Regions from separate parts of the Stenotrophomonas aracearum genome, predicted to be linked through region 3. Evidence: predicted binding sites of a transcription regulator. Region 3 holds the regulator's gene; each other region holds the start of a gene.
What was found. Region 3 encodes FliA, which starts transcription of late flagellar genes. Its sites were predicted from a motif close to TAAAGTTTNNCNNNCNNNGGCCGATAA; they were not measured.
Positions count from the first base shown of each region.

Region 1 (10,042 bases), 1.9 Mb from region 3:
GCGGGCTCGCCGCGCCACTGTTCCGGCGTGCAGCCCAGTGCGCTGCACAGCGCGCGGTTGAGGAAGCCGATGCTGCCGTCCGGCTCGAGCACCATCAACCCGGTCTGGGCGCTGTCCAGCGCCTGGCGGGCACGGGTATTGTCGCGCGCGGCCGCACGCTCGGCCTCGATCCGGCTGCGCAGCCGGCCCTGCATGTGCAGCAGCCGCTGCGCCAGCTGCCCGAACTCGTCGTGCGGATTGCGTACGACCAGTACCGTGTCCAAGCGGTCTTCTGCGATGTCCTCGGCAAAGCGCAGGGTGTCGGCGATCGGGCGCTGCACCGCCTGCAGGGTGAGCAGCAGGGTGGCGACCAGCAGCAGCGCCACCAGCAGCAGGGTTACTGCGAACGCGACGGTCATGGTCCGCGCCTGGCTCTGCAGGCGACCGCGCGCCGCCTCCAGCGACGCGGCCTGCGCCTGCCGGACCTGTTCCAGGCTGGGCGCGATCTGCGCGGCGGTGTCGGCCAGCGACTGCGCCTCGATGTCCAGGCCGACCCGGGCAGCCGTGTAGCCCAGCAAGGCGCCCTGGTAGGCGTCCATCGCTGCGCGCAGCGCGTCCTGCGCGTCCGAACGCAGGCCCGGTGAGGCCATCGCCAGCTCGAACGGCAGCTTCGCCTCACTGGCACGGTCGGTGTGGGCGGAATCGCCGGTGAGCAGCAGCAACGCCTCCTGCCGGCGGATCGTCTGCCATTGCGCGTCCAACGCCGGGCGTTGCACCGTGGCCAGGGCGTCCTCCATCGCAGTCGCGGCGGCCTCGACCTGCGCGCGCAGGTTTTCCTCGCCACGCCCCATTTCATCCACGCGTGCGTTCAACGCGGTGATGCCGTCGGCGAACTCGGCGATGCGTGCGGCCAGTGCCTGCAACGCCTCCGCCTTGCCGTTGCCTGCGGCAGCGCGCTGCAGACCGGCCAGCGACTCCTGCAGGTGCTGCCGTGCCTGCTGCAGCGCCTGGCGGTCGGCATCGTCGAAGCTGGTGGCATAGCGGGTCTGCAGGCGGCGTGCGTCGGCGACCTGGGTGCCCAGTGCCGCCACCAGCCCGGTGACCTGCTGGTGCCTGTCGAACGTGTCTGCGGCACGCTCGCTGTTGTACCGTGTCCACGCGTATACGATGGCCACCAGCAACAGGCCCGAAACGCAGGCGACCAGGCTGATCTTCAGCTTGCGCGCCACGCTCAGCCGGCGCAGTGCAACCAGCCCGTCGCGCAGGGCATGCCGGACGGGAACGGACTCACCGCGTCGGGTGAGGGACAACCACAGGCGGCGGGGGAAGGCCGACATTGCGTACTCCAAGCGGAATGACGCATCGGTATCGGCCGGGACTGGCGCAACTTTAGGGTTGCTTATGCAGAACCTTGAGCGCCGTCAAACTACGCAGCCGTTGTACCGTGCGTAGACGACGGGAAGATGACGCGTTGCCTGCGTTCTGCATCTCTTGGAGCCGGCCGGCGGCCGGCACTACGGCTTTGGGAGGTGGACGAGGGGTAACGGACCGCGCGTGTGGCTGTCCAGCCAGTCGGCGAAGCGGGTACTGCCCAGCAGCGCGCCGGGTTCGGGGGTGAGGGTGGTGTCCTTCAGCCGGGCGCCGTAGTAGCGCGCATCCGGGTCTTCCACGACCGGGCGGTCGTCCTGGTTGAAGTACATCACCCGCTCCACCAGCTCGAACAGGCGGTGGCACTCGGGGCCGGCGATCTGCACCATGCGCCGGGTCGGCGCGGTCATCGCGACCTGGGCGACCAGTGCGGCCAGGTCATCGGCGGCCACCGGCTGGACCTTGGCAGGCGACAGGTGCAGCGGCTGGCGTTGGGCCAGCGGTGCCACCAGCTGTGCCATGAACTCGTGGCACTGGGTCGCGCGCACCAGCGTGGAGCGCAGGCCGGATTGGCGGATCAGGCCCTCCTGCACCGCCTTGGCGCGGAAGTAGGGGCTGTCCTGCAGGTACGGCGTCCCCACGATGGAAAGGCCGACCAGATGTTCCACGCCGGCGCGTTCGCAGGCGGCCAGCAACTGTGTGGTGGCCCGCTGGAAGAAGTCGCCGACCTGCGGGTCGTCGAAGATCGGCGCGTTGGCGGCATCCACCACCACCTGTGCGCCCTGCAGTGCGGCGGGCAGGCCCTGGCCGGTCAGCACGTCCACGCCGGTGCGGCGCGACGCCGGTACCGCTTCGTGCCCGTGCGCAGCCAGATGCTCCACCACCCGACTGCCGATCAGCCCGTGGCCTCCGATGACGACGATCTTCATGTGTGAGGTCCTTGTAGGTGTTACATCACGATAGGGCTGGCAGGCGCCTGCTGGATCGGCACATCGCGCTCATCCAGCATCTGGCGAAGGTCGCTCTCGACCGTGCCGCACAGCTGCGAGATCGGAATGTCGTTGGCACCGCCTTCGAACGGGTTGGCGCTGCTCTCACCGACCTGGTCCAGCGCGGCGTACATCCACGACACCAGCACGCCCAGCGGGATCGCCAGCCACACCATGTGCCCGGCCATCGCACCGCCCACGGTGTCGTTCATCGGCGCCAGCAGGTCGATCATGCCCAGCGGCAGCAGCAGGCACAGGATGCGCACGAAGATCACGTTGATCACCGCGTACTGGCGTGGGTACGGGTAGTTCTTGATGCGCTCGCTGCGCGATTGCTGGTCATGCAGGTCGCGCAGCACGCGCTGCAGCTCGGCGAAGCTGGCCTGCGGAATCTGTCCGTCGTCGAGCAGCTGGCGCAGCGCGGCGCCCTGCAGCGACAGCACTTCGGTGGCCCTGCTGGTCGCACCCAGGATGCGCGAGCGCTCGTCCGGGGTCACGTACTTGGTAAGTTCGGCATCCAACGTGCGCACCTTCTCCGGCACGTCATAGTGCTTGCGGTACTCCACATTCGGCGTCAGCTTCTGGGTTTCCCACGGCTTGCTCTCGCGCATCTGGTAGCGCAACGCGGTCAGCCAGGCCAGGTGCCGGTACACCAGCCGCCGGGTATGTTCGGGGTGGCTCACGTAGTCGCGGCTCATGGTGCCCCACAAACGGCTGGCCGCGGTGATCGACGCCCACACCTGCTGCGCTTCCCACAACCGGTTGTAGGTCTGGGTGTTCTTGAAGCCGGCGATCAGCGCCACGCTGGTGCCGAGCATGAAGATCACGTTCCACGGCACCGTCAGCCAATGCAGGCCGCCCAGCTGGTACAGCGCCACCAGGGCGACGTTCCACAGGATCAGCAGGTACAGCGGACGACGCGTCCAGACCAGGAATTCGGTGAAGGTGTAAGAGCGACCAGCGTGCATGATCGTTGTCTCCGGCAGGGTAAGCGCCGCTCAGGGCGCTGCGGTGGGCACCACGCTCACCACGTGGGTGATGCCGTTGCGGAACATCTTTGCGTAGGGGCAGACGCGTTCGGTATTGCGGACCAGCTCGGCAGCCACGCTGCTCTCCAGCCCGGGAAGGTAGGCCTCCACCTCGGCCGAAAGCAGGTACAGCCCGTCGATCGGATCGCGCGAGAAGGTCACCGCCACCTCGATGCATGCATCCACCAGCACCAGTCCGGCGCGGCTGGCCAGCAGGTTCATCGCACCGTGGAAACAGGCGGCGTAACCGGCGGCCAGCAGCTGCTCCGGGTTGCTGCCGCCGCCGGGACCACCCAGCGAGGGCGGCAGGCGCAGATCGAGCTCCAGCGCGCCGTCGTCGGACACCACCACGCCGGAGGCACGACCATGGCCGGTGACACCGCCCTGGACGCGCACCCGCCCGGTGTAGAGCGGACGCACTTCATCGCCACGGTATTTGTCGAGTACGGCAGGCGACGGCGGCTTCAGGTCGGACATGGCAGGTCAGCGCACCAGTCCGGACTGCTGCAGCCAGCCGTCGAAGCCCTGGCGGCCCAGCCATGCCTGTCCGGCAGGTACCAGGGTGTCGTCCTGCAGCTGCGCACCGAAGTACGGCGCCTGCGCGTCGCCGACCACGCGGCGCGGGTCGCCGGTGCGGTCCATGAAGCGCTGCGCCAGTTCGTCCATCGGCGCGCGCTCGGGGCCGGCGATTTCCACCACGCCATTGATTGCGGGCTGCAGCGCCACCTTCACCACCGCATCGGCCACGTCGTCGGCGGAGATCGGCTGCACCAGTGCGGTGGGCAGCCGCAATGACTCACCGGCGGACTGGATGATGCCCGGCAGGAACTCGAAGAACTGGGTGGAATGGATGATGGTGTAGGCGATGCCCGCGTCGCGGATCAGCGCTTCCTGCGCGATCTTGCCGCGGAAGTAGCCGCTGGCCGCCAGCTTGTCGGTACCCACCACCGACAGCGCCACGTGGTGACGCACACCCGCCGCCTTTTCGGCCGCGAGGATGTTGCGTCCGGCGGTCTGGAAGAACGCCAGCACGGCCGCGTCCTCGAACGACGGCGAGTTGGCCAGGTCGATGACCACGTCGGTGCCGACCATGGCCGCGTCCAGGCCCTCGCCGCTGATGATGTCGATGCCGGTGGAGGGCGCGGCGATGACGATCTCGTGCCCGGCCGCGCGCAGGCGGTCGACTACTTTGCTGCCGATGCGGCCGGTGCCGCCGATGACCAGGAACTTCATGGGGATGCTCCACTGCTGGAAGGGGACGCCCCGCTGGAACCGGGGCTTGTGGGGATGCTAGGCAGAACGCCAGGGCGGCAGTAGATCCGCGCACGGACGCGCACTGTTGCCTGCCGGGAACCAATCGGGGTCACCGCCAGGCCCCGGCGTCGATGTCGCGCGCCGGGGCGCCGGCATGCTGCACGCTCTCCCAGTGGGTCACTACGTCCAGGTCGAGCGCGCGGACCTCGCTGGTGATGAAGTCGATGAAGGCGCGGATCCGCTTGGGCAGCTGGCGCCGACTCAGGTAGCACAGGTAATGGCCACGGTCGTCGGCCGCATATTGGTCCAGGCAGCTCACCGCCAGGCCGGCGTCCAGCGCCGCACGCACCTGGTAGTTCGGCAGCTGCGCCAACCCCTGGCCCTGCAGCACCGCCTGCAGCGCCAGGTCGGCGTCGTTGAACACAAGCGCCGAGGACGGTTCCACGCTGAGCGGCTTGCCGTCCACGCGGAATTCCCACGGCTGCAGGCGCCCGTTCGGCTGGCGCTGGCTGATGCAGGCATGCGCGGACAGTTCGGCCACGGTGCTCGGCAGGCCATGCTGCTGTACGTACGCCGGTGCGGCACAGACCAGAAGCTGCATTGGGATCAGATGCTTGGCGATCACCTCGCTGTCTTCCAGCACGCCATCGCGGAAGGCCACATCGATGCGATCGGCGGCCAGGTCCAATGCGCGCTCTTCCAGCTGCAGCTCCAGGGTGACCTCGGGGAAGCGTGCGCGGAAGGAAGAGAGCAGCGGCGCGATCACCTTGCGGCCAAAGCCATGGTTCGCGCTGACCCGCAGGTGGCCGCGGGGTGGTCCGTCGCGAAGGTCGCGCATTTCCTCCAGCGCCTGCAGGATGCGGTCCACGCCGGGCCGACAGCCGTCATGGAACAGCTCGCCCTCGCGCGTCAGCGAGGTGGACCGCGTGGTGCGCAGGAACAGGCGCACGCCCAGCTGCCCTTCCAGCTTCTGCACGCTGCGGCTGACCGCCGAGCGACCGATGCCGAGTCGATCTGCCGCGCGCGAGAAGCTGCCCTCGTGGGCCACCGCAATGAAGGCCATGACCCCGGCATAGCTTGCCGAGAAGCCGGTGGTGAGCGGATCGACACCGTCTTCGACGGTGCCCGGTTCGGTCAGGGACATGCGGGTGGCACTCCGGGGAGGCGCGCGTGGGCACGCAGGCAGGCATGGGCGGCTTGCAGGCGCTGCCGGCAGTCGTCGGCAGAGAGTCCAAGCAGGGGCATGAGCTCTTCGATGGATGCCCCGGCCACGTCGTGCAGTAACAGCAGCAGGCGCGCGTCGGCCGGCAGGGCATCCAGCGCGGCCAGAAACGTCGTCCACACCTGGTCGGCGGGGCACGGCGGGCCTGCGGCATCGGTGGCGTTCAGGGTGCTCATACCGGTCAGACGGACCAGCGCACTGCGCTGTGACAGCCCCACCCCGCCGCGATTGGTGCGTTGCGCTCAACACGGTGCGTCCGCCGCGCCGGCTACCGGGGCGGCGGCGCGGCGCCTAGCCTGCAGCCTCCGATCTGCCCCCCTCCACTGCCTGGACCACGACCATGAGCGAACGTCTCGACTACCAGAAGCAAGCGCCCGCCCTGTTCAAGAAACTGCTCGACTACAGCATGGCCGCGCATGCCACCACCATCGAAGAACCGATCCAGGACCTGATCGCGATCCGCGCGTCCCAGCTCAACGGCTGCGGCTTCTGCGTGGACATGCACGTCAAGCAGGCCACGATCCACGGCGAGCGTCCGCTGCGCCTGCACCACCTGGCAGTGTGGCGCGAATCCACCCTGTTCAGCCCGCGCGAACGCGCCGCGCTGGCGTGGACCGAAGTGCTCACCCAGCTGCCCGTGCACGGCGTGCCGGATGAACTCTACGAGCGCGTGCGTGGCCAGCTTTCCGAACAGGAAATACTGGATCTCACCCATGCGGTGATGGGCATCAATGCCTGGAACCGCATCAACATCGCCTTCCGCAGCGAACCGGGTTCGCGCGACAAGGCCTGGGGCCTGGACAAGGCCGACCTCAACTGAAGGAGACACCCATGCGCCTGATCCTGTGCTCCCTGCTGCTGGCCGCCGCCAGCCCCGCCACGATGGCGGCCGCACCCGCCCCTGCCGCCCCCGAGCCGGTGGTGACATCGGTGATGAGCAAGGCCCTGCCCGAGTACCCGGGCAAGGAAGCCTTGATCCTCACCGTGGAGTACCCGCCGGGCGGTGCCGACCCGATACATCGACACGATGCGCATGGGTTCGTCTACGTACTGGAGGGCAACATCGTGATGGGCGTGGCCGGTGGTCGCGAGGTCACGCTGGGTCCCGGCGAGGCCTTCCACGAAGGTCCGGAAGACCTGCACACCGTGGGCCGCAACGCGAGCAGCACCAAACCGGCGCGATTCGTGGTGTTCCTGCTCAAGGACGCGGACAAACCCGCCGTATTGCCACCGCATTGAGCGGGGCATTGCCCGCCGCAGGAACGGTGCTCCTCTCCCGGCACTGTTCCTGCGGCCTCTGCTCGTGTTGAATGCCGCGATGGATACCTCCCCCGACCTGTTTACCTCGTTGCGCCCGCGCGTACTGGGCGTGGCCTACCGCATGCTGGGCTCGATGGCCGAGGCCGAAGACGTGGCCCAAGAGGTATGGCTGCGCTGGAATGGCACCGACCGCGCAGCCATCGAGAACGCCGAAGCCTGGCTGGTCGCCACCGCCACCCGCATCGCCATCGACGAGCTGCGCCTGGCCCGGCGCAGCCGCGAACAGTACGTGGGCATCTGGCTGCCCGAGCCGGTCCCGACCGAAGACGCGGACACGCCCGAGCGCCTGCACGAAGCGGCCAGCGATCTTTCGGTTGCGTTCCTGGCCGTGCTGGAGCGGCTGGCACCGGAAGCGCGCGCCGCCTTCCTGCTGCACGATGTGTTCGACCGCGACTACCCGGAAATCGCCGGGATCCTGGACAAAAGCGAAGCGGCCTGCCGGCAGATCGTGCACCGCGCGCGTGCTCGCCTGCGCGAGGAACGGCCGCTGCACGTGGTGCCGCACCGTACGCACCAGCAGTTGCTGCACGCCTTCGCCGACGCACTGGACAAGGCCGATCTGAAATCCATGATGGCGCTGATGGACAGCTCGGCGCAGCTGATCGGCGACGGCGGCGGCATCGTCAGCAGCTTCCCGAAGCCGATGCTGGGCGGCGCACGCATCGCGCAGCTGCTGTTCGCACCCACGCTCCGGCGGCGCGCCGAACTGCGCATGGTGCCGGCGTACTTCAACGGTCGCATGGGACTGCTGCGTTACTTCGGCGATCACCTGGAATCGGCGATGTCGTTCGACACCGACGGCGAGCGCATCACCCAGATCCTGGTGCAGCGCAACCCGAACAAGCTGGCGCGGATCCTGGCGCAGCAGCCGCTGTCGCTGCGCTGAAGCTTGATGCGCCGACGACGCCGGCCGATGCATGCTGCGGGCAACCGCGCTGGAACCTGACATGCCCGCTTCCGTCCTGCTGCCCCCGTCGCGCTGGCGCACGCTGCCACGCCGTTTCTACCGGCGCCATCCGACCGAGGTGGCGCCGGAGCTGCTCAACAAGCTGCTGGTGCGCGACGACGGTCGTGCCGGGCGCATCGTAGAAGTGGAGGCTTATGCCGGCGACCAGGACCCGGCCGCGCACTCGTTCCGTGGCATGACCGCACGCACCGCCAGCATGTTCGGTGAGTGCGGGCACCTGTATGTGTATTTCACGTATGGCATGCACTGGGGCAGCAACGCGGTGTGTGGTGAAGTCGGTCAAGGCTGGGGCGTGCTGTTGCGGGCGCTGGAACCGGTGCAGGGCCTGGACCTCATCCGCGAAGCGCGCCCGGCGGTCCGCCGCGACCGCGAGCTGGCCAGCGGTCCGGGGCGGCTGTCGCAGGCGATGGGCATCGACAAGATGCTGGATGGTGCCGACCTGGTGAAGAACGATCGCGGCATCCGCATCGTCTCCGACGGCATGCCACCACCGGAGGATCCGGTGGCGGGGCCACGCATCGGCATCCGCCATGCGGTGGAGTTCCCGTGGCGCTGGCACGTGCGCGGGCATGCGCATGTGTCCGGGCCGGTGTCAGCGCGGGGTTGAGGCGCGCGGCTGGCCGGTGACGTGCGCACGCAGCAGCGGCAGTGGATCGTAAGCCCCACTGCCGCCATAGATGCCCCAGTGCAGGTGCGGCGGGGTACCGGCCGCATTGCCGCTATCGCCCACATAGCCCAGTACATCGCCCTCGGCGAGTACGTCGCCTTCCGAGAGGCCTTCGCGCCAGTCTTCCAGATGGGCGTAGTAGTAACGCTCACGCGCGGGCCCCACCACCCAGACCTGGCGCCCGCCCAGTCCGCTGTCGCGCACCGCCACCACCACGCCGGGCCCCGCACTGCGCACCGGCGTGCCGCGTCTCGCGAATATGTCCACCCCGGCGTGGGTGCGATCGCGCCCACGCGGCGCGCCGAAGGTGTCGGCGATGCGCCGCGCCGCCACGCCTTCCACCGGCACCGGCAGCGATGTCGGCGGCGGCATGCGGGACAGGTCCCACATCGCGCGCGGGGCCCTCAACCATTCGCTGTTCCAGAAGGCCAGCACGGTGATGCCCAGCAGGCAGGGAACCACGAACCACGCCAGCCATCGACGCAGGGTGTAAGCCCGCGAGCGCGGGCGCGGCTTTTGAACTGCTGCATCGTCGGTATCGGGTGGCGTGGGCGGGTTCATGCCTCCAGCATGGCAGAACCCGCGTAAACACCATGCTTACTGCACTGCCACCGCCTCCGGGAAGGTCCAGCGTCCGTCCAGGATCTCCGCTCGTGGGCGATACAGCCGCACCAGGTAATTCCAGCCGGCCATGGTCGGCAGGCAGTTGGGCACCTGTCCGTCGCAGCCGCCGAACTGGATGTCGACCGAGCCGTCCGCATTCTTCTTCGCGGTCAGGTTGTTGAGCGTGTAGGCGTCCTGCGCATTCTTCTCGAAGTAGCCCTTGGCGTTGTAGAGGCTCACCGACCAGAAGCCGTCCACCGGCACATCGGCCACGTGCAGGCGGTACACGGTCTTGCCGTCGTTGTTCGGCGGGGTGACGTTGAGGTACATCGCATCGGCATCGGGATTGCCGCCCCATGCAGACGCAGCACCGATCAGCCGGCGGACCGGATCGACGGTGTCACGGGTACCGAACATGTGCCGGGTATCGGGCAGGGTTTCGGCAAGCGTCAGCAGCGCGTTACGCACCGTGTCCTGGCTTGCCGCGTCCCACTGGGGTACCTCGAAGCTGCCCGGCGAAGCCTGCTGTACCTTGATCGCATCCTGCAGCGCGTGCACCTGGGTCACATCGTCCGGATTGTTGGGATCCACCAGCGTGCGCAGCGCCACGATCACGTAGCGGGTTCCGTCCTTGCCGCGACTCAA
Region 1 covers NZ_CP115543.1:3,775,727-3,785,768, forward strand. Annotated here, with positions in the region: gene PDM28_RS17025 (methyl-accepting chemotaxis protein) at 1-1,316, opposite strand, end outside; gene PDM28_RS17030 (SDR family oxidoreductase) at 1,494-2,276, opposite strand; gene PDM28_RS17035 (bestrophin family protein) at 2,297-3,304, opposite strand; gene PDM28_RS17040 (Ohr family peroxiredoxin) at 3,335-3,841, opposite strand; gene PDM28_RS17045 (SDR family oxidoreductase) at 3,848-4,597, opposite strand; gene PDM28_RS17050 (LysR family transcriptional regulator) at 4,728-5,762, opposite strand; gene PDM28_RS17055 (transcriptional regulator) at 5,753-6,016, opposite strand; gene PDM28_RS17060 (carboxymuconolactone decarboxylase family protein) at 6,181-6,660, shown strand; gene PDM28_RS17065 (cupin domain-containing protein) at 6,672-7,079, shown strand; gene PDM28_RS17070 (RNA polymerase sigma-70 factor) at 7,159-8,046, shown strand; gene PDM28_RS17075 (DNA-3-methyladenine glycosylase) at 8,108-8,734, shown strand; gene PDM28_RS17080 (M23 family metallopeptidase) at 8,720-9,355, opposite strand; gene PDM28_RS17085 (DUF1254 domain-containing protein) at 9,392-10,042, opposite strand, start outside.
Region 1: PDM28_RS17025 (methyl-accepting chemotaxis protein) is a predicted target of FliA. The motif match lies at 1,345-1,371, and genes of this name have one in related genera.

Region 2 (10,042 bases), 1.2 Mb from region 3:
CTGTTGTTGCGGGAATCCAGGGGCCATCATACTGCCCTGCATGACCGCCCTGAAATACCTCGCCGGCTACCCCGACGCCCTGCAGCAGCAGGTGCGCGAGCTGATCGCGGCCGACCGCCTGGGGCCGTGGCTGGAGCGCCGTTACGCCGAGCTGCATACGGTGCGCAACGACCGCCAGCTGTACGACTACACCCAGGCGCTGAAGGAGCGCTACCTGCGCCAGTCGGTGCCGCTGTCCAAAGTGCTCTACGACAGCCGCCTGCAGGTGCTCAAGCACGCGCTGGGCACCCACACCACCATTTCACGGGTGCAGGGCAGCCGGCTCAAGGCCAGTCGCGAGATCCGCATCGCCAGCGTGTTCCGCGAGGCCCCGGCGCCGTTCCTGAAGATGATCGTGGTACATGAACTGGCGCATCTGAAGGAAGCGGACCACAACAAGGCCTTCTACCAGCTGTGCACGCACATGGAGGCGGACTACCACCAGCTGGAATTCGACCTGCGGCTATACCTGACCCACCTGGAGCGGCCCGGCGCCTGAACGCGGCGACCGGCCCGAGCCAGTACACTGCCCGCCCCCACCCCGTTTCCTGCTGCCTGCCCCATGACCGACCCGATCCGACTCGACAAACGCCTGACCAGCCTGATCGGCTGCTCCCGTGGCGACGCCCAGCGCTACATCGAGGGCGGCTGGGTCACGGTCAATGGCACCGTGGTCGAACAGCCGCAGGCGATGGTCACCGACGAAGTGATGGTGCTGCGCGACAACGCGGAGGCGACCCGCGCCGAAACCGTGACCATGCTGCTGCACAAGCCGGCCGGCATGCCGGCGGCCGACATGTGCGCGATGGTCACCCCGGACAGCCGCAGCGAACTGGACGCCACCGGCGTGGCCCTGCTGCAGCGGCATTTCCACGGCCTGCAGCTGGCGATGCCGCTGCCGGCCGAAGACAGCGGCCTGGTCGTGGTCAGCCAGGACGGGCGCGTGGTGTCCTACCTGAAGGACCGCGGCGCGACGCTGGAACAGGAATACCTGGTGGAAGTCACCGGCGAGCTGGCCCCCTACGGCATGCGCCGGCTGGCCCATGGCCTGAGCTTCCGCAACTGGCCGCTGCCGCCGTGCAAGGTCAGCTGGCAGAACGAAACCCGCCTGCGCTTTGCGATCAAGCCGGTGCACCCGGGCCAGCTGCGCGACATGTGCGGCCAGGTTGGGCTGGAGGCGGTCAGCGTGCGCCGCCTGCGCGTGGGCCGGGTCGCCCTGGGCAAGCTGGCGCCGGGCCAGTGGCGCTACCTGGCCCCCGACGAGCGCTTCTGATCCCGCCCGGTGCCGTGCACTCGCAGTGCACGCGCGCCCCGCTTAGGATCGGCGCATGACCGAAAAGATGCCGTTGTGGCGCCGGTTGCTGCGCGGCGTGTGCGTGGTGCTGGCGATCCTGATCCTGCTGGTGCTCAGCGGCCTGCTGCTGGGCGACCACCTCACGCCCAAGGCGATGGGGCCACACAGCACGGTGCTGCCCCTGCAGCCGGCCCAGGGCCCGATCGACCGCGAAGTGGTGCGCCTGCAGGCCCAACACCCGGGCCAGTCGGGCGTGGCGTTCCTGTCCGAAGGGCTGGATGCCTATGCCGCGCGCGCGGTGGTCACCCGCCACGCGGCGCGCAGCCTGGACCTGCAGTACTACATGTGGAAGGACGACCTGATCGGCCACCTGATGGCGCAGGAGCTGTACCAGGCCGCCGAGCGCGGCGTGCGCGTGCGCCTGCTGCTGGACGACATGAACGCGCAGGACAAGGACGCGCTGATGATGGCGCTCGATGAGCACCCCAACATCGAGATCCGCCTGTACAACCCGTTCCGCAACCGCGACGGGCTGTGGCGGCTGGTGGAGATGGTGCAGCGCTTCTTCAGCGTCAACCACCGCATGCACAACAAGCAGTGGATCGCCGATGGGCGCGTGGCGATCGTGGGCGGACGCAACATCGGCGAGGAGTACTTCAGCGCGCGCAGCGACGTGAACTTCCGGGACCTGGACCTGCTGGTGGCGGGCAAGGCGGTGCAGCAGGCCAACACCATTTTCGACGCGTACTGGAACAGCGAAGCGGCGGTGCCGGTGGCGGCCCTCGCCTTCCATACCCCGGCCCAGCTGCGCCTGTTGATGCTGGAATCGGCGCACGAGGCCAAGCTCGACGCGGCACAGCCCTACCTGCAGCGGGTGGAGCGTTCGGAGTCAGCGCGCAGGTTTGGGCTCAACGAGGTCAAGCTGCACTGGTCGCCGAATGTGGAGATCATTTCCGACCCGGCCATGAAGCATCGCCGCGACGACCAGGCCAACTGGCTGGTGACCCGGCTGGTGCGCGACCTTGGCGCGACGCGCGACAAGGCGCTGCTGATCTCGCCGTACTTCGTGCCCGGCGACGAAGGCGAGCGCGGTCTGGCGGCGCTGGTGGAGCGCGGTGCGTACGTTGGCGTGGTCACCAACTCGCTGGCGGCCAACGACGTGGCGGCAGTGCACAGCGGCTACATGCACTATCGCCTGCCGCTGCTGCAGGACGGCGTGCACCTGTACGAACTGAAGTCGCGCGGTCCGGGCGGCGGTGGCAGCGGCCCGTTCGGCAGCAGCGGCGCGAGCCTGCATACCAAGGCGTTCCTGATCGATGACAAGCGCGGCTTTGTCGGTTCATTCAATCTTGACCCGCGTTCGGCGTATCTCAACACCGAGATGGGCGTGATGTTCGAGGACCGCGCATTGGCAGCGGAGCTGCGCGAGGAGTATCTGCGCCTGGCCAGCCCGAAGATGAGTTACTGGGTGACGCGCACGCCGGACAATGAGGTGCGGTGGTTGGATTGGGCGGAAACGCCGCCGACGTTGTTGGACCGGGAACCGGATACGTCGTTCAAACAACGGGCCGTGGCACGGGTGATCAGCTGGTTGCCGCTGGAATCGCAGTTGTGAGGGGTTCCGTGGGACACGCGCGGCGTGTCGCTACGCGTCTCCCACCTCATCCCCATCCAACGTCTCTACCCCGCGCCCATGCAGCCGGCGCCAGATCCATTGCAACGCGTGCGCCGGGGTACCCTCCAGCTGCTCCAGCAGCGCGGAGGCCTGGGCCTGGCTGATCCGGCCGTGCCGGCACAACAAGCTGGCCGACGCCGCCGCGCGCGCGAAGCGCAGGCTGGCCGCCAACCCACCGCCACTGGCCTCGCCGTCGCGCAGCAGGGCTTCATGCACCGACGGCGGCAGCTCCCAGGCCGCAGCAATCCGGCTGGCGACCGGCAGGCTCCAGGTGTCCAGCAACGTGCTGGCCAGCGCCTGCGAGGGCACCGCGCCATGCTGCCAGGCGGCGTCCAGCAGCTGCCGCATCACCAATGCCGCGCCCAGGCCCTGGGTCAGGCCCATCCACTGCGCGGCAAAGGCATCTTCGTGGGTCACCAGGCGTGCATGGTCGGCCGCCGCGCGCGAGGCAAGCAACGCGTGTTCCCAGACCACCGTGCCGAACTGCGGGAAGGCGTCGCTGTGCAGCTGCATGACCGGCTGCACCAGCACCGCACTGATGATCTGGCGGATGCCGTCGGTGCCCACCAGGGTCACCGCACGCTGCAGGCTGTCCACCGGCTTGGCCTGCAGCCGATAGACCGGACTGTTGGCGATGCGCAGCAGGTTGCCGGTCAGCACCGCGTCCTGGCCGATGATGGAGGCCATGCTGCGCGCCGAGGCGTCGCTGTCATTCACGGTCTGGATCAGCTGCGGCAACAGCTGCGGACGACGCGGCAGGTGCCGGGCCGACCAGTCCTGCGCCTCCAGCGCCGCCGCCACGGCCGCCTGCAGCGCGGCGTCCTGGGCCCCCGCAGCGCGATCCACCCCGCCGCTGCCGGGCCCCAGGGCCAGCGCATGCAGCCCGGCCTGCAAGGTCCCTGCCGGGTCGCCTGCGGTGGGCACAGCGGCCACTGGCAGGTGTGGATCGGCGGCAGCCGCGCGCCGTGCCACGGGCGCCGCTGCCGGGCGTCGATACAGACCCCAGCCCACGCCCGCGGCCACCAGCAGACCCGCCGCCCCGACCAGAAGCGCGGTCATCGGCCCGGCCCCGTCGGGGCGGGGCTCTTTTTCTGGATTGTTGCCACTGCACCCACGTCTGACCTGTCCTGGCTTGCCGGTACCGCGCACCGTTGCCACGGCATCGGCCCGGAACCCGTCAACTTTAGGGTTGTCCCACGGCGGTCACCGCCCGCTGACAACGTCGTCGGGCGGAATGCACTAGAATGGCGCCGCGCGACCCGTCCTGCCGAACCGACGACGTCGCTTTTTTTGTTTTGCACCCCACCTTTTGCTGGTTCGTTCGCCGCTGTTGGCCGACGTTCGCACCATCGGAGTCGCCATGTTATTTGAAACCCTCGAAACGTCCGGTCACGAACAGGTGGTGTTCTGCCACAGCGGCGATGCCGGCCTGAGGGCGATCATCGCCATCCACAACACCACCCTGGGCCCGGCCCTGGGCGGGGTGCGCATGCGGCCGTATGCCAGCACCGACGAGGCGTTGGCCGATGCACTGCGGCTCAGCCGCACCATGACCTACAAGAACGCGCTGGCCGGCTTGAACGTGGGCGGCGGCAAGGCGGTGATCATCGGCGATCCGCGCAGGGACAAGACCGAAGTGCTGTTCCGCGCGTTCGGACGCTACGTGGATTCGCTGGGCGGGCGTTACATCACCGCCGAGGACGTCGGTACCGACGTCAACGACATGGAAAACATCTACCTGGAAAGCGAGTTCGTTACCGGCGTGCACCAGGTGCATGGCGGCTCGGGCGACCCGGCACCGTTCACCGCCTATGGCGCGCTGCAGGCGCTGATGGCGGCCATGCAGCACAAGCTGGGCCATGAAGAAGTCGGCAAGGTCAGCATCGCGGTGCAGGGCCTGGGCCACATTGGCATGGAACTGGTGAAGCTGCTGCGCGACCGTGGCGCCAAGCTCTTCGTCACCGACCTGGACAGCAGCCTGGTCGAGCGCGCGGTCACCGAATACGGTGCCGAAGCGGTGAAGCCGGACGACATCTACGACGTGAATGCCGACGTGTTCGCGCCGTGCGCACTGGAAGGCGCGATCAACCCTCAGACCCTGCCGCGGCTGAAGTGCAAGATTGTCTGCGGTACCGCCAATAACCAGCTGTCCAGCCTAGAGGTTGGCGACGAGCTGCACGCGCGCGGCATCCTGTATGCGCCCGATTACGCGGTCAACGCTGGTGGCGTGATGAATGTCTCGCTGGAGATCGACGGCTACAACCGCGAACGCGCGATGCGCCTGATCCGCAGCATCTACCACAACCTGGGCCGGATCTTCGCGCTGTCGCAGCAGGAAGGCATCGCACCGCAGCGTGCGGCCGACCGCATTGCGGAAACGCGCATCCAGTCGATCGGCAAGTTGAAGATGCCGCTGGGCCGTGCCGTACCGCGCCTGGGCAAATTGCGCGGCGGCTGAGGTAGAGCCGGCCGCCGGCCGGCTCCACGCACTGCCAACACAAAGACGCCGGGGCATGCCCCGGCGTCTTCATTTCATCAGAACGCTGCCGAATAACGCAGCGCCACCTGGCTCAGATCGCCGCGCGGACCGAAGCGCTGGTCGTAACCGAACGACAGCTGCGAGGTGCGGGTCAGCCACGACTGCACCGACACCCCAAACAGGCCGCCGGAACGCGCCGGCTGCAGGCCGGCCACCGGCGCCCATGCGTCCACGCCGACGAAGCTGGCGTCGAAGCCCAGGCCTTGGCTCGACAGGGTGTGCTGCCACTCGGCATAGCCGCGCAGCGACCAGCCCCCCAGCAGCGTCTCGGCACGCAGGCCGGCCAGCGCCTGGCTGCGGCTGGAGGTGCGGCTGTCGGCACGCAGACCGAAACCGAAGCCCCCGTCTTCGCTGAAGCCGTTGCTGCCCACGCGCGCATAGTCGGCGCCGACGTACGAGGTCAGCGACATCGTCCTGTCGCCGAAGCGGTAGCCCGATTCCGCACTGGCCGTACTGAAGTCACCGCTGTAGCGGGTATTCACCCCGTACTGGGCGGCACCCAGCAGCAGCTGGCGGTCGATCTCGCGGGTGAACTGGCCGGCACCGAGCTGGCCCAGCGTGTACGCATTGCCGTTACTCCAGCCGGCATACATCTGCGCCTGCGACTGGCGGTCGCGACCGCTGTCGCCGCCCCACTCGCGGCTGCTGTTGCTGCGGGTTTCGCCGAACGCGAAGCCGAGCACGCCGTTGCTGCCCAGCGCCATGTCCTGGCCCATCATCCAGCCCTGGGTCTGGAACCCGCTGCCGGCAAAGCTGCCCTGCCCGGCTTCACCCAGCGAGCTCTGCCAGGCGCCACGCAGGCGCGGCGAGGCAGAGACCGTGTCGAAGCGCGACGACAGCGCGCGACGGTTCATGTCCAGGTTGTCAAAGGTCATGCCGGTGGCCAGGCTGTGCGCCTTGCCCGACAGGCTCTCCAGGCTCGCCTGCAGCGCAGGCGCCCCCTCAACACGCTGCAGCTGGCCTGCCGCATCGGCAAAGCCGTCGTCGGCTCCAGCACCCTGGTCCAGCTGCACAAAGGCCTGCTCCACGCGCCCGGCAGACGCAGCGGAAATAATGCCGAGGCCGGCCGTGGCGGCGGTGGCGGAGACATTGGCACGGCGGATGTTGAGCGACGCGCTGGTCGCGTCGTATACGAACGAAGCGTCCAGCAACGTCACCGATCCGCCCCGGCGAGTCGCTCCGAATTGGCCGGTAAGTCCTCCCGCCGCCTGGATGATCGGTTGCACCTGGTTGTCCATCGGCACATAGCCGGACACGGCCTGTTCCACTACCAGGGTGCCGCCCTGCAGCGTGGCCGTCCCCCTCACCTGCAACGGCGACGCGCCCAGTGCCGTGATGAACTCGGCGGTGGAACTCTGCACGTAGTTGCCCTGGATCACCGCCGTTGTATTGGCCGTCACCAGGGCCACGCGTGAATCATTGTTCACGTTACCGCTGATCCGCGTAGTCCCGGCACCGAACTGCAACGTGGACGGCGTAGGCGGATTGATCATGTACCCCCTGCCCACGTCCACGGACGTGGCCAAGGTCGCCCCGTCGCGCAGGGCCAAAGTGCCGCGCACGATTTCCACTTTGCCTGTGAACGTGTTCTTGCCCGCCAGGACGAGGGTGCCGTCGCCGTCCTTGTAGATGCCGCCGGTACCGCTGATGTCGTTGCTCCAGACACTGAGCTCGATGTTTGCAGGCACATCAGGGGAAAGTCCGAACCAGGTGCTGGCAGGGCCGTTGAGCGCCTTGGCGACGTTCAGCAAACCGTGTCCGAAGACAGCGTCCACGCCCGGGGAGCCCAGGTCGGTCGCGGTATCAAGAATGGTCCGCTGGACTTCGATGTTGTTGAAGTAAGGGTACTTCTGCCAGACCAGCGCGGCCGCACCCGAGACCAGCGGCGCCGCGTAGGACGTGCCCCCGCCCCAGTATTGTTTTGCACCGGCCGCCGAGGTGGCGGTGGGATCGACGTAGACCGCTTCGCCGGGCGCTGCAAGGCAGTAATCAGCGGCCACGCCACAGGCGTTGGCGTAGGACGCCAGCTCCGTGGGCTTACTCGAATTCACCGCAGTGACGGCAAGCCACATTTCTGCCAGCTCCCGGGCCGTGGTGCTACCGGCAGGCTCAGGCTGGCTTGGCAGCGCGGCCATGTTGGATGGATTAGGCTTGCTTTCGTTGCCCGTAGCGAACACCACCAGACCGCCGTGCTGGAACGCGAATGGCGCATATTCGGCGGCGATGGCCGCTGTGGTGCTCGCGTCGTTCCAGTACAACCCGCCCCACGAGTTGTTCATGATCTTCACGCCGTCCTTGATCAGGTCCTGGTGGACCGTAGCAAGTCCCAGCGAGCCAGTTACCTGGTTGCCGCTGCCAGTGCCATCGTCGGCGGGTGCCTTGTCCGCGATGATGCGGGCCGACACGATCGACGCACCCGGGGCGACACCGCCGGGCCAGTTGCCCACCGCGGTTCCCGCAGCGAGTGAAGCGACGGTCGTCCCGTGCCCTACGACGTCGTCCACCGCAAGGTTGTTTTTTGCGGGGTCTACGTAATTGCGACTGGAAACGACCCTGCCATTCAAGCTGGGATGGGCCCGATTCACCCCTGAATCGACGACCCCGATGCGGATGCCCGAGCCGGTGAGCCCTTGGCGATCCTTGGCGTTGATGATGGCAAGGTGCGCGTCTATTGCCGGCTGGGTGACACTGCCGTCCGGCGGGGGCGTGACCGGCGGAGTCACGGGCGGCGTGACCGGCGGGGTCACCACCGGCGGCGTCACCGGCGGCACCACGGGCGCCGGTGGCAGATCGCCCCGGGTATTTCCACCGCCACCGCCGCCACACGCGCTCAAAGCCACCGCCAGCGCGACGGCCAGCATGTTCCTGTTGAATACTGCCTGCTTCATCCCTGCTCCCCCGAAACGTAATGGAACCACGTGCGGCGTCCTGCCTTGCCGGCCGACACCGGTGATAACGCTCGACCCCCTATACTGGGTCCCCCCACGCAGTCTGACGGGAAACCGCGCCGTAATCCATGGCATGGGTTCCTATTTCGTAAATCGCTCACGCAACAAACGAGATTGCCATGTCCAATATTGTCATCGCCGCGGCCAAGCGGACCGCCATCGGCTCCTTCCTCGGCCAGTTCAACGGCGTGCCCACCCCGACCCTGGGCGCCACCGCCATCGCGGCCGCCCTGGCCCAGTCCGGCGTGCCGGCAGCGGACGTTTCCGAAGTGATCATGGGCTGCGTGCTGCCGGCCAACCTCGGCCAGGCCCCGGCCCGCCAGGCCGCGGTCGCCGCCGGCATCCCCTATTCCACCGGCGCCACCACCCTCAACAAGGTGTGCGGCTCCGGCATGAAGGCGATCATGCTGGGCCATGACCTGATCAAGGCCGGCACCGCCAGCATCGTGGTCGCCGGCGGCATGGAGTCGATGTCCAATGCGCCGCACCTGCTGCCGAACTCCCGTACCGGCAACCGCTTCGGCAACTTCCAGGCGGTCGACCACATGGCCCACGACGGCCTGGTCAACGCCTACGACGGCAAGGCCATGGGCGAATTCGCCGAGTGCGCGGTGGACAAGTACCAGGTGACCCGCGAGGAGCAGGACGCCTACGCCATCGAATCGGTGCGCCGTGCCCAGGCCGCGCAGGCGGCCGGTGCGTTCGACGACGAGATCGTCGCGGTGAAGGTCGCCGGTCGCAAGGGCGAGGTCGAGTACGCCCAGGATGAGCAGCCGGGCCGCTCGGACATCGCCAAGATCCCGACCCTGCGCCCGGCCTTCAAGAAGGACGGCACGGTCACCGCCGCCAGCTCCTCGAGCATCTCCGACGGCGCCGCCGCCGTGGTCCTGCTGGCTGAAGACGACGCGACCGCGCGTGGTCTGCAGCCGCTGGCCCGGATCGTCGCCCATGCCACCCACTCGCAGGAACCGGAATGGTTCACCACGGCACCGATCGGCGCGATCCACAAAGTGCTGGAAAAAGCCGGCTGGAGCCTGGACCAGGTCGACCTGTTCGAGATCAACGAAGCGTTCGCGGTTGTCGCCATGGCCCCGATCCGCGAACTGGGCATCCCGCATGAAAAGGTCAACGTGCATGGCGGTGCCTGCGCATTGGGCCACCCGATCGGTGCTTCGGGTGCGCGGCTGGTGGTCACCCTGGTCAACGCCTTGCGCAAGCGTGATGCAAAGCGCGGAATTGCTACACTGTGCATCGGCGGCGGTGAGGCAACGGCCATCGCCATCGAATTGATTTGATTGGAATTAACACCCGTTTCGCAAAAATGAATGCGGGATCGCTTGACAGCCCAACGTGGCTTGTCATCATGTTGCCGGGCGCGCAATAGCGCGTTGCCTAATCTAACGACGAGGATTCACACTAATGAGCATCAACAAGCTGCTGATCGCAATGGCCCTGGGCCTGGCTCTGACCGCCTGCTCGAAGCAGGAACAGGCTGCTGACGCCGCCGCTTCGGCCAACGAAGCCGCTGCCGACGCCCAGGTCGCTGC
Region 2 covers NZ_CP115543.1:3,016,335-3,026,376, forward strand. Annotated here, with positions in the region: gene PDM28_RS13805 (M48 family metallopeptidase) at 41-538, shown strand; gene PDM28_RS13810 (rRNA pseudouridine synthase) at 602-1,312, shown strand; gene PDM28_RS13815 (phospholipase D family protein) at 1,368-2,948, shown strand; gene PDM28_RS13820 (HDOD domain-containing protein) at 2,979-4,067, opposite strand; gene PDM28_RS13825 (Glu/Leu/Phe/Val dehydrogenase dimerization domain-containing protein) at 4,369-5,466, shown strand; gene PDM28_RS13830 (S8 family serine peptidase) at 5,544-8,435, opposite strand; gene PDM28_RS13835 (thiolase family protein) at 8,615-9,790, shown strand; gene PDM28_RS13840 (hypothetical protein) at 9,915-10,042, shown strand, end outside.
Region 2: PDM28_RS13820 (HDOD domain-containing protein) is a predicted target of FliA. The motif match lies at 4,168-4,194, and genes of this name have one in related genera.

Region 3 (10,042 bases):
CCTGCAGATCCCGCTGGACACCGAAGCCCACCGTGGCCGCGGGCTGATGCTGGGCCTGCTCTCGAAGAAGCTGCCGATCGCCCCGGTCGACCCGCTCGAGGCCGGCGGCGTGATCGCCCTGGTCGGTCCCACCGGTGCCGGCAAGACCACCACCATCGCCAAGCTGGCCTCGCGCTTCGCCGAAGCGCATGCCGCCCGCGACGTGGCCCTGGTCACCACCGACACCGCCCGCATCGGAGCCCGCGAACAGCTGTACGGCTTCGGCCGCCAGCTCGGCATCGCGGTGCACGAAGCCAACAGCGGCAGCGACCTGGCCCAGCTGCTGGAGCGCCTGAAGGACTACAAGCTGGTGCTGATCGACACCGCCGGGCTGGGCCCGCGCGACCGCGCCCTGGCCGCCCAGCTGCAGTGGCTGCGCGCGTCCGAGCAGATACGCACCCTGCTGGTGCTGCCGGCCAACACCAGCTTCGGCGACATGGACGAAGTGGTCCGCCGCTTCAGCGCCGCCAACCCGCAGGGCGTGGTGCTGAGCAAGCTGGACGAGACCGGCCGCTTCGGTACCGCCCTGTCGGTGGCGGTCGACCACCGCCTGCCGATCACCTGGGTCACCGACGGCCAGGACGTCCCCGAAGACCTGCACCGGGCCAGTGCCGCCAATCTTGTACTTCGCCTTGAAGATTTGCGCCGCGCGGCCGATATGCCCTGCAACCCGGAGTTGAACCATGCCGTCGCGTGAGTACGAAAACCTGACCAGGACCTTCCCGCTGTCGGCCACCCGCAGCCAGCCGCTGGGCCCGGTGCGCACCATCGCCGTCACCGGCGGCAAGGGCGGCGTGGGCAAGACCAATGTCTCGGCCAACCTGGCCGTGGCGCTGGCCGGCATGGGCAAGCGCACGCTGCTGCTGGACGCCGACCTGGGCCTGGCCAACATCGACGTGATCCTGGGCCTGCAGCCCAAGCTGACCCTGGCCGACCTGGTCGCCGGGCGCTGCACGCTGGACGAGGTGATCCTGGAAGGCCCCAACGGCGTGCTGGTGGTCCCGGCCGCGTCCGGGCGCCGGCACATGGCCGAACTGCAGCCGGCCGAGCACGTGGGCCTGGTCAATGTGTTCTCCGAACTGGAACGCGAACTGGACTTCATGGTGGTGGACACCGCCGCCGGCATCACCGACGGCGTGCTGACCTTCTGCCAGGCCGCGCAGGACACCGTGGTGGTGGTCTGCGATGAACCGGCCTCGATCACCGACGCTTACGCACTGATCAAGGTGCTCTCGCGCGAGCGCGGCGTGGACCGCATCCAGGTCGTGGCCAACATGGTGCGCGACCCCAATGAAGGCCGCGTGCTCTATGAAAAGCTGAGCCGCGTGTGCGAGAAGTTCCTGGCCGACGTCTCGCTCAACTACCTGGGCTGCGTGCCGCAGGACGACTGGCTGCGCCTGTCGGTGCAGCGCCAGCAGCCGGTGGTGAAGGCCTATCCGTCCAGCCCGGCCGCGCAGGCGATCGCCGAGATCGCCCGCCGCACCGCGCGCTGGCAGGCCCCGACCGAACCGCGTGGCGGGGTCGAGTTCTTCCTGGAACGCATCCTCAAGCAGCGCGGGGTGGCCGCATGAAAGGCGCCGCACAATACAAGGAGGTGCAACGCGCCGCCGCCAACGAGTGCATTGCCCAGCACTCGGACCTGGTCCGGCGCATTGCCCACCACCTGGCCGCGCGCCTGCCGGCCAGCGTTGAAGTGGACGACCTGATCCAGGCCGGCATGATGGGCCTGATCGAGGCGTCGCGCAGCTACGACGCCGACCAGGGCGCCTCGTTCGAAACCTACGCCTCGATCCGCATCCGCGGCTCGATGATCGACGAGATCCGCCGCGGCGACTGGGTGCCGCGCTCGGTGCACCGCCGTGCGCGCGACGCCGCCTCCACCATCCGCCGCCTGGAGCAGAGCACCGGCCGCGCCGCCAGCGCCACCGAAGTGGCCGCCGCGATGGACATGCCGCTGCCCGACTACCTTCGCCTGATGGAAGACGCCGCGCGCGGCCAGGTGCTGAGCCTGGAGTCGCGGATCGAAGACCAGGGCGAGCTGGACACCGTGGCCCAGGGCGGCCCGACCCCGCAGCAGGTGCTCGAGCGCGGCGAATTCGGCCGCGAGCTGGGCAACGCGATCGGCCTGCTGCCCGAGCGCGAACAGCTGGTGCTGTCGTTGTACTACGAGCAGGAACTGAACCTGAAAGAGATCGGCGCAGTGCTCGGGGTCAGCGAGTCGCGCGTCTGCCAGATCCATGGCCAGGCCGTGCTGCGCCTGCGTGGCCGATTGAAGATCTTCGAGGCGGCCGACGCCGGCCTCGAGAACAACTGAGACCGAGGAAACACCTTTGAACAAGAACATGCGCATCCTGATCGTCGACGACTTCTCGACCATGCGTCGTATCGTCAAGAACCTGCTGGGCGATCTGGGCTTCACCAATACGGCCGAAGCCGAGGACGGGCATGCCGCGCTGGCCCTGCTGCAGAGCCAGCCGTTCGATTTCGTGGTCACCGACTGGAACATGCCGGTGATGACCGGCATCGACCTGCTCAAGGCGATCCGCGCCGACGCCAAGCTCAAGACCCTGCCGGTGCTGATGGTCACCGCCGAAGCCAAGCGCGAGCAGATCATCGAAGCGGCGCAGTCCGGCGTGAACGGCTACATCATCAAGCCGTTCACCGCGCAGACCCTGGAAGAGAAGCTCGGCAAGATCTTCGAGCGCCTGGCGGCGAGCGCCTGATGGAAACCCTTCGCGACAAATCGGCGCTGGTGCAGCGCCTGCAGGACGCCCTTGCCGCGCTGGAAAGTGGCGACGAAGCGGGCTGGCGCCGGGAAATCGATGCGCTGGCCGCGCTGCGCACCCAGCCGATGATGGCAGGCCTGAACCGGCTGGCCCGCGAACTGGGCCAGGCGCTGGGCGAACTGCCCACCCTGCCCAGCGAAGCCGGCGAGCTGGACGACGCCTGTGCACGCCTGGACCACGTGGTGGCGATGACCGAACAGGCGACCCACCGCACCCTGGACCTGGCCGAAGAATGCCGGGCGCTGACCGAGCAGCTGCGCGCCAACGGGCTCAGCCCGGACCAGGACGTGCAGCTGGAGCGGATCCGCCACAACCTCACCGAGATCGCGCTCACCCAGAGCTACCAGGACCTCACCGGGCAGATCATCCGCCGCGTGGTCGGCATCGTGCGCCGCGTCCACGAAGGCTTCGGCGCACTCGGCCTGCCGCCGCCGGACGAGACCACCAGCAAGCGCGACAACGGCCTGGCCGGCCCCGCCGTGACCGGGTTGGACCGTCACCAGGTGTCGCAGGTCGACGCTGACGATCTGCTTTCCGATTTGGGACTTTGAAACCATGAGTGCTGTTCCAGACGACATTGCCGCCGACTTCATCCTCGAGGCCCAGGAAATCCTGGATCGCCTCGGCGAACAGCTGGTGTCGCTGGAGCAGTCGCCCCAGGACAGCGACCAGCTCAACGCGGTGTTCCGCGGCTTCCACACGCTCAAGGGCGGTGCCGGTTTCCTCGGCATCCAGGCGATGGTGGAACTGTGCCACGCCGCGGAAGAGACCCTGGGCATGGCCCGCTCCGGGCACGCGGTGCTGCAGGCGCATCACTTCGATGCCGGCCAGCAGTCGCTGGATTACCTGCAGTCGATGCTGGATTCGGTGTCGGCCGGTACCGAGCCGGGCTATGCCCCGCCGGAACTGATCGCGCAGTTCGACGTCAACGGTCCGGCAGTGCCGGCACCGGTGGCGGCCGCCGCGCCGGCCAACGGTGACCTGATCACCGACGACGAGTTCGAAGCGCTGCTGGACACCCTGCACGGTGGCGCCGCGCCGACCGCCGTGACGCCCACGAAAAAGGTCGATGACGGCCTGATCGGCGAAGACGAATTCGAAGCGCTGCTCGACCAGCTGCACGGTGGCGCTGCCCCCGGCGCCGTGCAGGCAGCCGTGCCTGCACCGGCGCCCGCGCCGCGTCCGGTCGCCGCGCCGGCACCGGCCAAGCCGGCCGCCAACAAGCCGGTGGCCGAAGCCGAGCACACCGTGCGCGTGGACACCAAGCGCCTGGATGCGATCGTCAACCTGATCGGCGAACTGGTGCTCTCGCGCAACCGGCTCAAGACCCTGCGCGCGCGCCTGCATGACGAAGAGCTGGACCGTGCGGTGTCGACCCTGGACATCGCCACCGCGCGCCTGCAGTCGGCGGTGATGCGCACCCGCATGCAGCCGGTCGGCAAGGTGTTCTCGCGCTTCCCCAAGGTGGCCCGCGACGTCGCCCGCAACCTCAAGAAGGAAGTGGAGCTGGAACTGATCGGCGCGGAAACCGAGCTGGACCGCAACCTGGTCGAAGCGCTGGCCGACCCGCTGGTGCACCTGGTGCGCAACGCGATCGACCACGGCATCGAAATGCCCGAACTGCGCGAAGCGCAGGGCAAGACCCGCAGCGGCAACGTGCGGCTGTCGGCGCAGCAGGAAGGCGACTACGTCAGCATTGAAGTGCAGGACGACGGCGCCGGCATCGATCCGGAGCGCCTGCGCGCCAAGGCCCGCGAAAAGGGTCTGATCGACCCCGAAGCGGCCGCCCGCCTGAGCAGTGAGGAATGCCTGCACCTGGTGTTCCTGCCTGGTTTCTCGACCAAGCAGGAAGTCACCGACATTTCCGGCCGTGGCGTCGGCATGGACGTGGTGCAGTCGCGCATCCGCGAGTTGAGCGGCCAGATCCAGATCCAGTCGGAACTGGGTCGCGGCAGCCGCTTCCTGATCCGGGTGCCGCTGACCCTCGCGATCCTGCCGACCCTGCTGGTGCAGGCCGGCGAAGACATCTACGCGCTGCCGCTGGCGCGCGTGATGGAAGTGCTGCATGCGCCCAACACCTCGCTGGGCTGGTTCGACGGCCGCGCGGTGCTGGATCGCAAGTCGCACACCCTGCCGCTGGTCGACCTGCGCCATTGGCTGGCGGTGGAGCCGACCGCCTCGCCGCTGCTCACCATCGTGGTGCTGCAGGCCGGTGAAGCGCGTTTCGGCCTGGTGGTCGACCAGGTCCGCGGCCGCGAGGAAGTGGTGATCAAGCCGCTGCCCAAGGCCCTGCGCGGCCTGCGCGGCTACGCCGGCGCCACCCTGATCGGCGACGGCCGCATGTCGCTCATTCTGGACGTAGACGGTTTGCGCTGAACGGTCGCAGCCACGCAGGGCGTGGCTCTACCGCCGAACGTCCACCCCGGTAGAGCCACGCCCTGCGTGGCTGAACCACCGACCAACCCAACACCGCCCCACCTCAAGTCCCCCAAACGCAAGCCGATATCGGACCAATGGACAGACTCAGCCTCATCGGACTTTTCCTCGCCCTGGCCTCCCTGGTCGGCGGCAGCATCCTCAAGGGTGCCGGGCTGGCGTCGCTGTGGTCTCCTGCTGCCTTCGTCATCGTCATCGTCGGCACCCTCGCCTCGATCCTGCTGCACACCTCGCCGGCCGTGTTCAAGCACGCCTTCAAGATCGTCAGCTGGATCATCCGCCCGCCGAGCACCGACCGCAGCGACCTGATCCGCCAGATCGTGGAGTGGAGCAACATCGCCCGCCGCCAGGGCCTGCTGGGCCTGGAAACCCAGGTCGAGGCCCAGGACGACCCGTTCCTGCGCAAGGGCCTGCAGCTGCTGGTCGACGGCGTCGAGCCGGAAACGATCCGGCACATGCTCGAGATCGAACTGAGCAGCCAGGAAAGCCGCGACCTCGCCGCCTCCAAAGTGTTCGAAGGCATGGGCATCTACGCCCCCACCCTGGGCATCATCGGCGCCGTGCTCGGCTTGATCGCGGTAATGAAGAACCTCGCGGACCCGAGCAAGCTCGGCCACGGCATCGCCGCCGCGTTCACCGCCACCATCTACGGCATCGCCTCGGCCAACCTGCTGTTCCTGCCGGTCTCGGCCAAGCTCAAGAGCGTGATCCACCACAACAGCCGCGACCGCGAGATGATCATCGAAGGCCTGATCTCGATCGCGCAGGGCGAGAACCCGCGCAACATCGAAACCAACCTGTCCGGGTTCCTGCACTGAGATGGCCCGGCGCAAGGCCCACGAAGAGCATGCCAACCATGAGGCCTGGGCGATTCCCTACGCCGACCTCATGACGCTGCTGCTTGCCTTCTTCGTGGTGATGTACGCGATCTCCTCGCTCAACGAGGGCAAGTACCGGGTCATGGCCGACGCCCTGACCACCGCGTTCGGCGGCGCGCCGCGCACCATCAATCCGGTCCAGGTCGGCAACCAGCAGGTCCAGGGCGGCGGCTGGGACAGCCCCTCGGTGATCAAGGCCGGCAACCGGATCGGTTCGTCCGCGCCCTCGCCCAGCAATGATCCGACGCTGCTGCCGGCGATGGCCTCGCAGATGCGCATGCCTGTCTCGGTACACAACCAGGAACAGCTGCAGCGCGCCGAGCGCCAGCTCAACGGCATCGCCGACCGCCTCACCGCCACGCTGGCGCCGCTGATCGACCGCGGCATGATCACCGTGCGCCGCACCGAGCTGTGGATCGAAGTGGAGATCAACAGCGACATCCTGTTCACCACCGGCTCGGCCACGCTCGACGTGCACGCGCGCGACACCCTCTCTTCGCTGGCCCAGGTGCTGCACGACGCCCCCAACGGCGTGCGCGTGGAAGGCCATACCGACGACGTGCCGATCGCCACCGCGCTGTTCCCCTCCAACTGGGAACTCTCGGCCGCGCGCGCGGCCAGCGTGGTGCACCTGTTCGCCGACCAGGGCGTGCAGCCGGCGCGGCTGGCGATGGTCGGCTACGGCCAGTTCCGCCCGCGCGAGGACAACGCCAGCGCGCAGGGACGCAACCGCAACCGCCGGGTGAATGTGATCATCCTCGCCGACACCGCGCAGGGCGTGGACCCGCTGGGCCCGCAGCTCACCGCCGACGCAGCGCCCGCCACCACGCCGGCACCCGCACCGGAGCCGCCGGCGCTTTCCCCTGTTTCCCCCCTCGCCCCGGTGCAGCTGCCACCGGTGCCGGCCGGCAGCCGTGTTGGCGCCGCCGTTCCCCCCGCAATGAAGGAGTGAACCGATGCGCATCTGGGCAATCGCCAACCAGAAGGGCGGCGTGGGCAAGACCACCACGACCCTCGCGCTGGGCCGCGGCCTGGCCACGCTGGGCCACCGCGTGCTGCTGATCGACCTGGATCCGCATTCGTCGCTGACCCGCGCGTTCAACGTGCCGCTGGACCCGCCGCCGGCCGGCGTGCTGGAACTGTTCGGCACCCCGCCTGCTGAACTCAGCACCCTGGCACACGCCAGCACGGTGCCGGGCCTGGATTACATCTGCGCGCAGGGCGCACTGGCCACGCTGGAACGCCGCAGCGCCAACCAGCCCGGGCTGGGCCTGGCCCTGCAGAACGCGATGACCCGCCACCAGGGCCAGCACGACTACATCCTGCTCGACTGCGCGCCGACCCTGGGCCTGCTGATGATCAACGCGCTGGCCGCCGCCGACCGCCTCATCATCCCGACCCAGGCCGAACCGCTGGCCCTGCACGGCCTGGACGGCATGGTCCGCACCGGTGAGATGGTCGAGCGCTCGCGCCGCCGCCCGCTGCCGATGTCGATCCTGCCGACGCTGTTCGACCGCCGCACCCGCGCCGGCAACGAAACCCTCAAGCAGATGCAGGACCGCCACGGCCAACGCGTGTGGGAAGACGCGATCCCGGTCGACACCCGCATCTCCAACGCCGCCGGCCTGACCCTGCCGCTGACCTCGGACGACTACCCCGGCCGCGGCCTGCTGGCGTACCGCCGCGCGCTGGAATGGATCCTGGCCGACGACGCGCAGCAGATGGAGCGCGCGGCATGAACACCGTGGGCGTGCTCGACGACTATCTGGAAGAACTGCTGGGCGACGCGGTGCCCGCGTTCGAGACCCCGACTTCGCCCGGCGCACCGGCGAACCTCGCCCTGCTCGAAGAACTGCTGAACGATCCGGCGCTTGGCCCGGTAGCCGCTCCCGCTGCCCCTGCCTTCGATACGCCGACCTCGCCCGGCGCACCCGCCAACCTTGCGCTGCTCGACGAGCTGCTCAACGATCCCGCGTTGGGCCCTGTTGCAGACGCATCGCGTCCGAGCTGGGACGATCTGCCCGAAGAAGCGCTCCACGACAGCGTGCCCGCCGTTGCAGCAACGCCTGCCGTTGCGCCTGCTGCTTCGCCTGCACCGCCCCGCGCTGTCGCACCTGTTGCTGCACCCGTTGCAGCACCTGTTGCACGCGCCGTCCCCGCGCCCGCTCCGCAACCGGTCGCCCGCGCCGCCGCACCGGCGCCGTTGGCACCTACCGGCCGCCCGAACAGCTGGCAGGAACTGCAGGCCCAGGCCCGCAACCCCGCCTCCAGCCCTCGTGGCGACCGCCGCGCCAGCGAGCGCACCTCGCGCTGGCTGCGCCTGCGCTGCGGCGCCCAGGCCTATGCCCTCGAACTGCTGAAGGTGCAGGAAGTGGTGTTGCCGGTTCCGCTGCTGCCGCTGCGCGGCACGCCGTCGGCCATGCTCGGCATCATGAACCTGCGCGGCCAGGTGGTCCCGGTGATGGACCTCGGCATCCACCTGGGTGCCGGTCCGGCCCAGGACGACGCCAACACCCGCATCGTGGTGCTGGAAGAAGACGGCGAGACCATGGGCCTGCGCGTCTCGGCCGTGGAAGACGTCGCCAACCTGACCGATTCCCAGATCGAACCGCCGGACACCGCCCGTATCTGCCAGATCTCCAACGACCTGTTCCGCGGCGTCGCCCGGGTCACCGCCCAGCCCATGATCCTGCTGGATGCCACGCAGCTGCTGAATTGACGGCCATCACGGACCCCTAAAGGTTCCTGAAAGCCAGCCGTTATAGACCTAGGAACCGTTTGTCCGGAGCAACGATGAGCACTGTGGCCCTGGGTGATGATCTCGGTATCGAGAGCAGCACCGAGCTCAAAACACGCCTGGCCCCCTTGGTGGACCAGGGCGGCGACCTGACGCTGGACGCCAGCCAGGTCGGCCGTATCCATACCGCGTCGGTGCAGGTCCTGTGCGCATTCGTCGAAGCCCGCCGCCAGGCCGGCAACCCGACCGCATTCGAAGGCTGCACCGCCACCTTCCGCGACGCCGCGCGACTGCTCGGCGTCACCCAGGCCCTGGGCCTGGACGCAACCCATGACAACCTGAAATCTGTGGAGAACGCGGCATGAGCGCACGTATCTTGGTGGTGGACGATTCGGCGTCGATGCGCCAGATGGTTTCCTTCGCCCTCACCTCGGCCGGCTTTGCCGTCGAAGAAGCCGAAGACGGCGCGGTCGCGCTGGGTCGCGCCAAGGGCCAGCGCTTCAATGCGGTGGTGACCGACGTGAACATGCCGAACATGGACGGCATCTCGCTGATCCGCGAACTGCGCCAGCTGCCGGACTACAAGTTCACCCCGATGCTGATGCTGACCACCGAGTCCGCCGCCGACAAGAAGTCCGAAGGCAAGGCCGCCGGTGCCACCGGCTGGCTGGTCAAGCCGTTCAACCCGGAACAGCTGGTCGCCACCGTCCAGAAAGTCCTGGGCTGATCCCGCCCCGCCCCTTCCTTCCCCTTTGGTAACCGGACCCGAACTGCCATGAGCATGGACCTGCAACGCTTCCACGCCACTTTCTTCGAAGAAAGCCGCGAAGGCCTGGACGCCATGGAAGCCGGGCTGCTGGCACTGGAATCGGGCCAGCAGGATCCGGAAATCATCAACTCGGTGTTCCGCGCCGCGCACTCCATCAAGGGCGGCGCCGGCACCTTCGGCTTCGACGCCATCGCCGCGCTGACCCACGTGCTGGAAACGCTGCTGGACGAACTGCGCGCCGGCAAGCGCGCACTGGAGCCGGTCGCGGTCGATGCCATGCTGTCCTCGGTGGACGTGCTGCGCGCCCTGCTGCGCGAAGCCGAACACGGCCAGCCGGCCGACCCGCAGGCCGTTGCCGCGATCAAGGCCCGCCTGGAAGCCGTGCTCTCCGGCCAGG
Region 3 covers NZ_CP115543.1:1,861,396-1,871,437, reverse strand. Annotated here, with positions in the region: gene flhF (flagellar biosynthesis GTPase FlhF) at 1-736, shown strand, start outside; gene PDM28_RS08625 (MinD/ParA family ATP-binding protein) at 723-1,610, shown strand; gene PDM28_RS08620 (RNA polymerase sigma factor FliA) at 1,607-2,353, shown strand; gene cheY (chemotaxis response regulator CheY) at 2,370-2,762, shown strand; gene PDM28_RS08610 (protein phosphatase CheZ) at 2,762-3,376, shown strand; gene PDM28_RS08605 (chemotaxis protein CheA) at 3,381-5,201, shown strand; gene PDM28_RS08600 (flagellar motor protein) at 5,339-6,079, shown strand; partial or broken gene motD (flagellar motor protein MotD) at 6,081-7,201, shown strand; gene PDM28_RS08590 (ParA family protein) at 7,096-7,878, shown strand; gene PDM28_RS08585 (chemotaxis protein CheW) at 7,875-8,858, shown strand; gene PDM28_RS08580 (STAS domain-containing protein) at 8,933-9,241, shown strand; gene PDM28_RS08575 (response regulator) at 9,238-9,603, shown strand; gene PDM28_RS08570 (chemotaxis protein CheA) at 9,652-10,042, shown strand, end outside.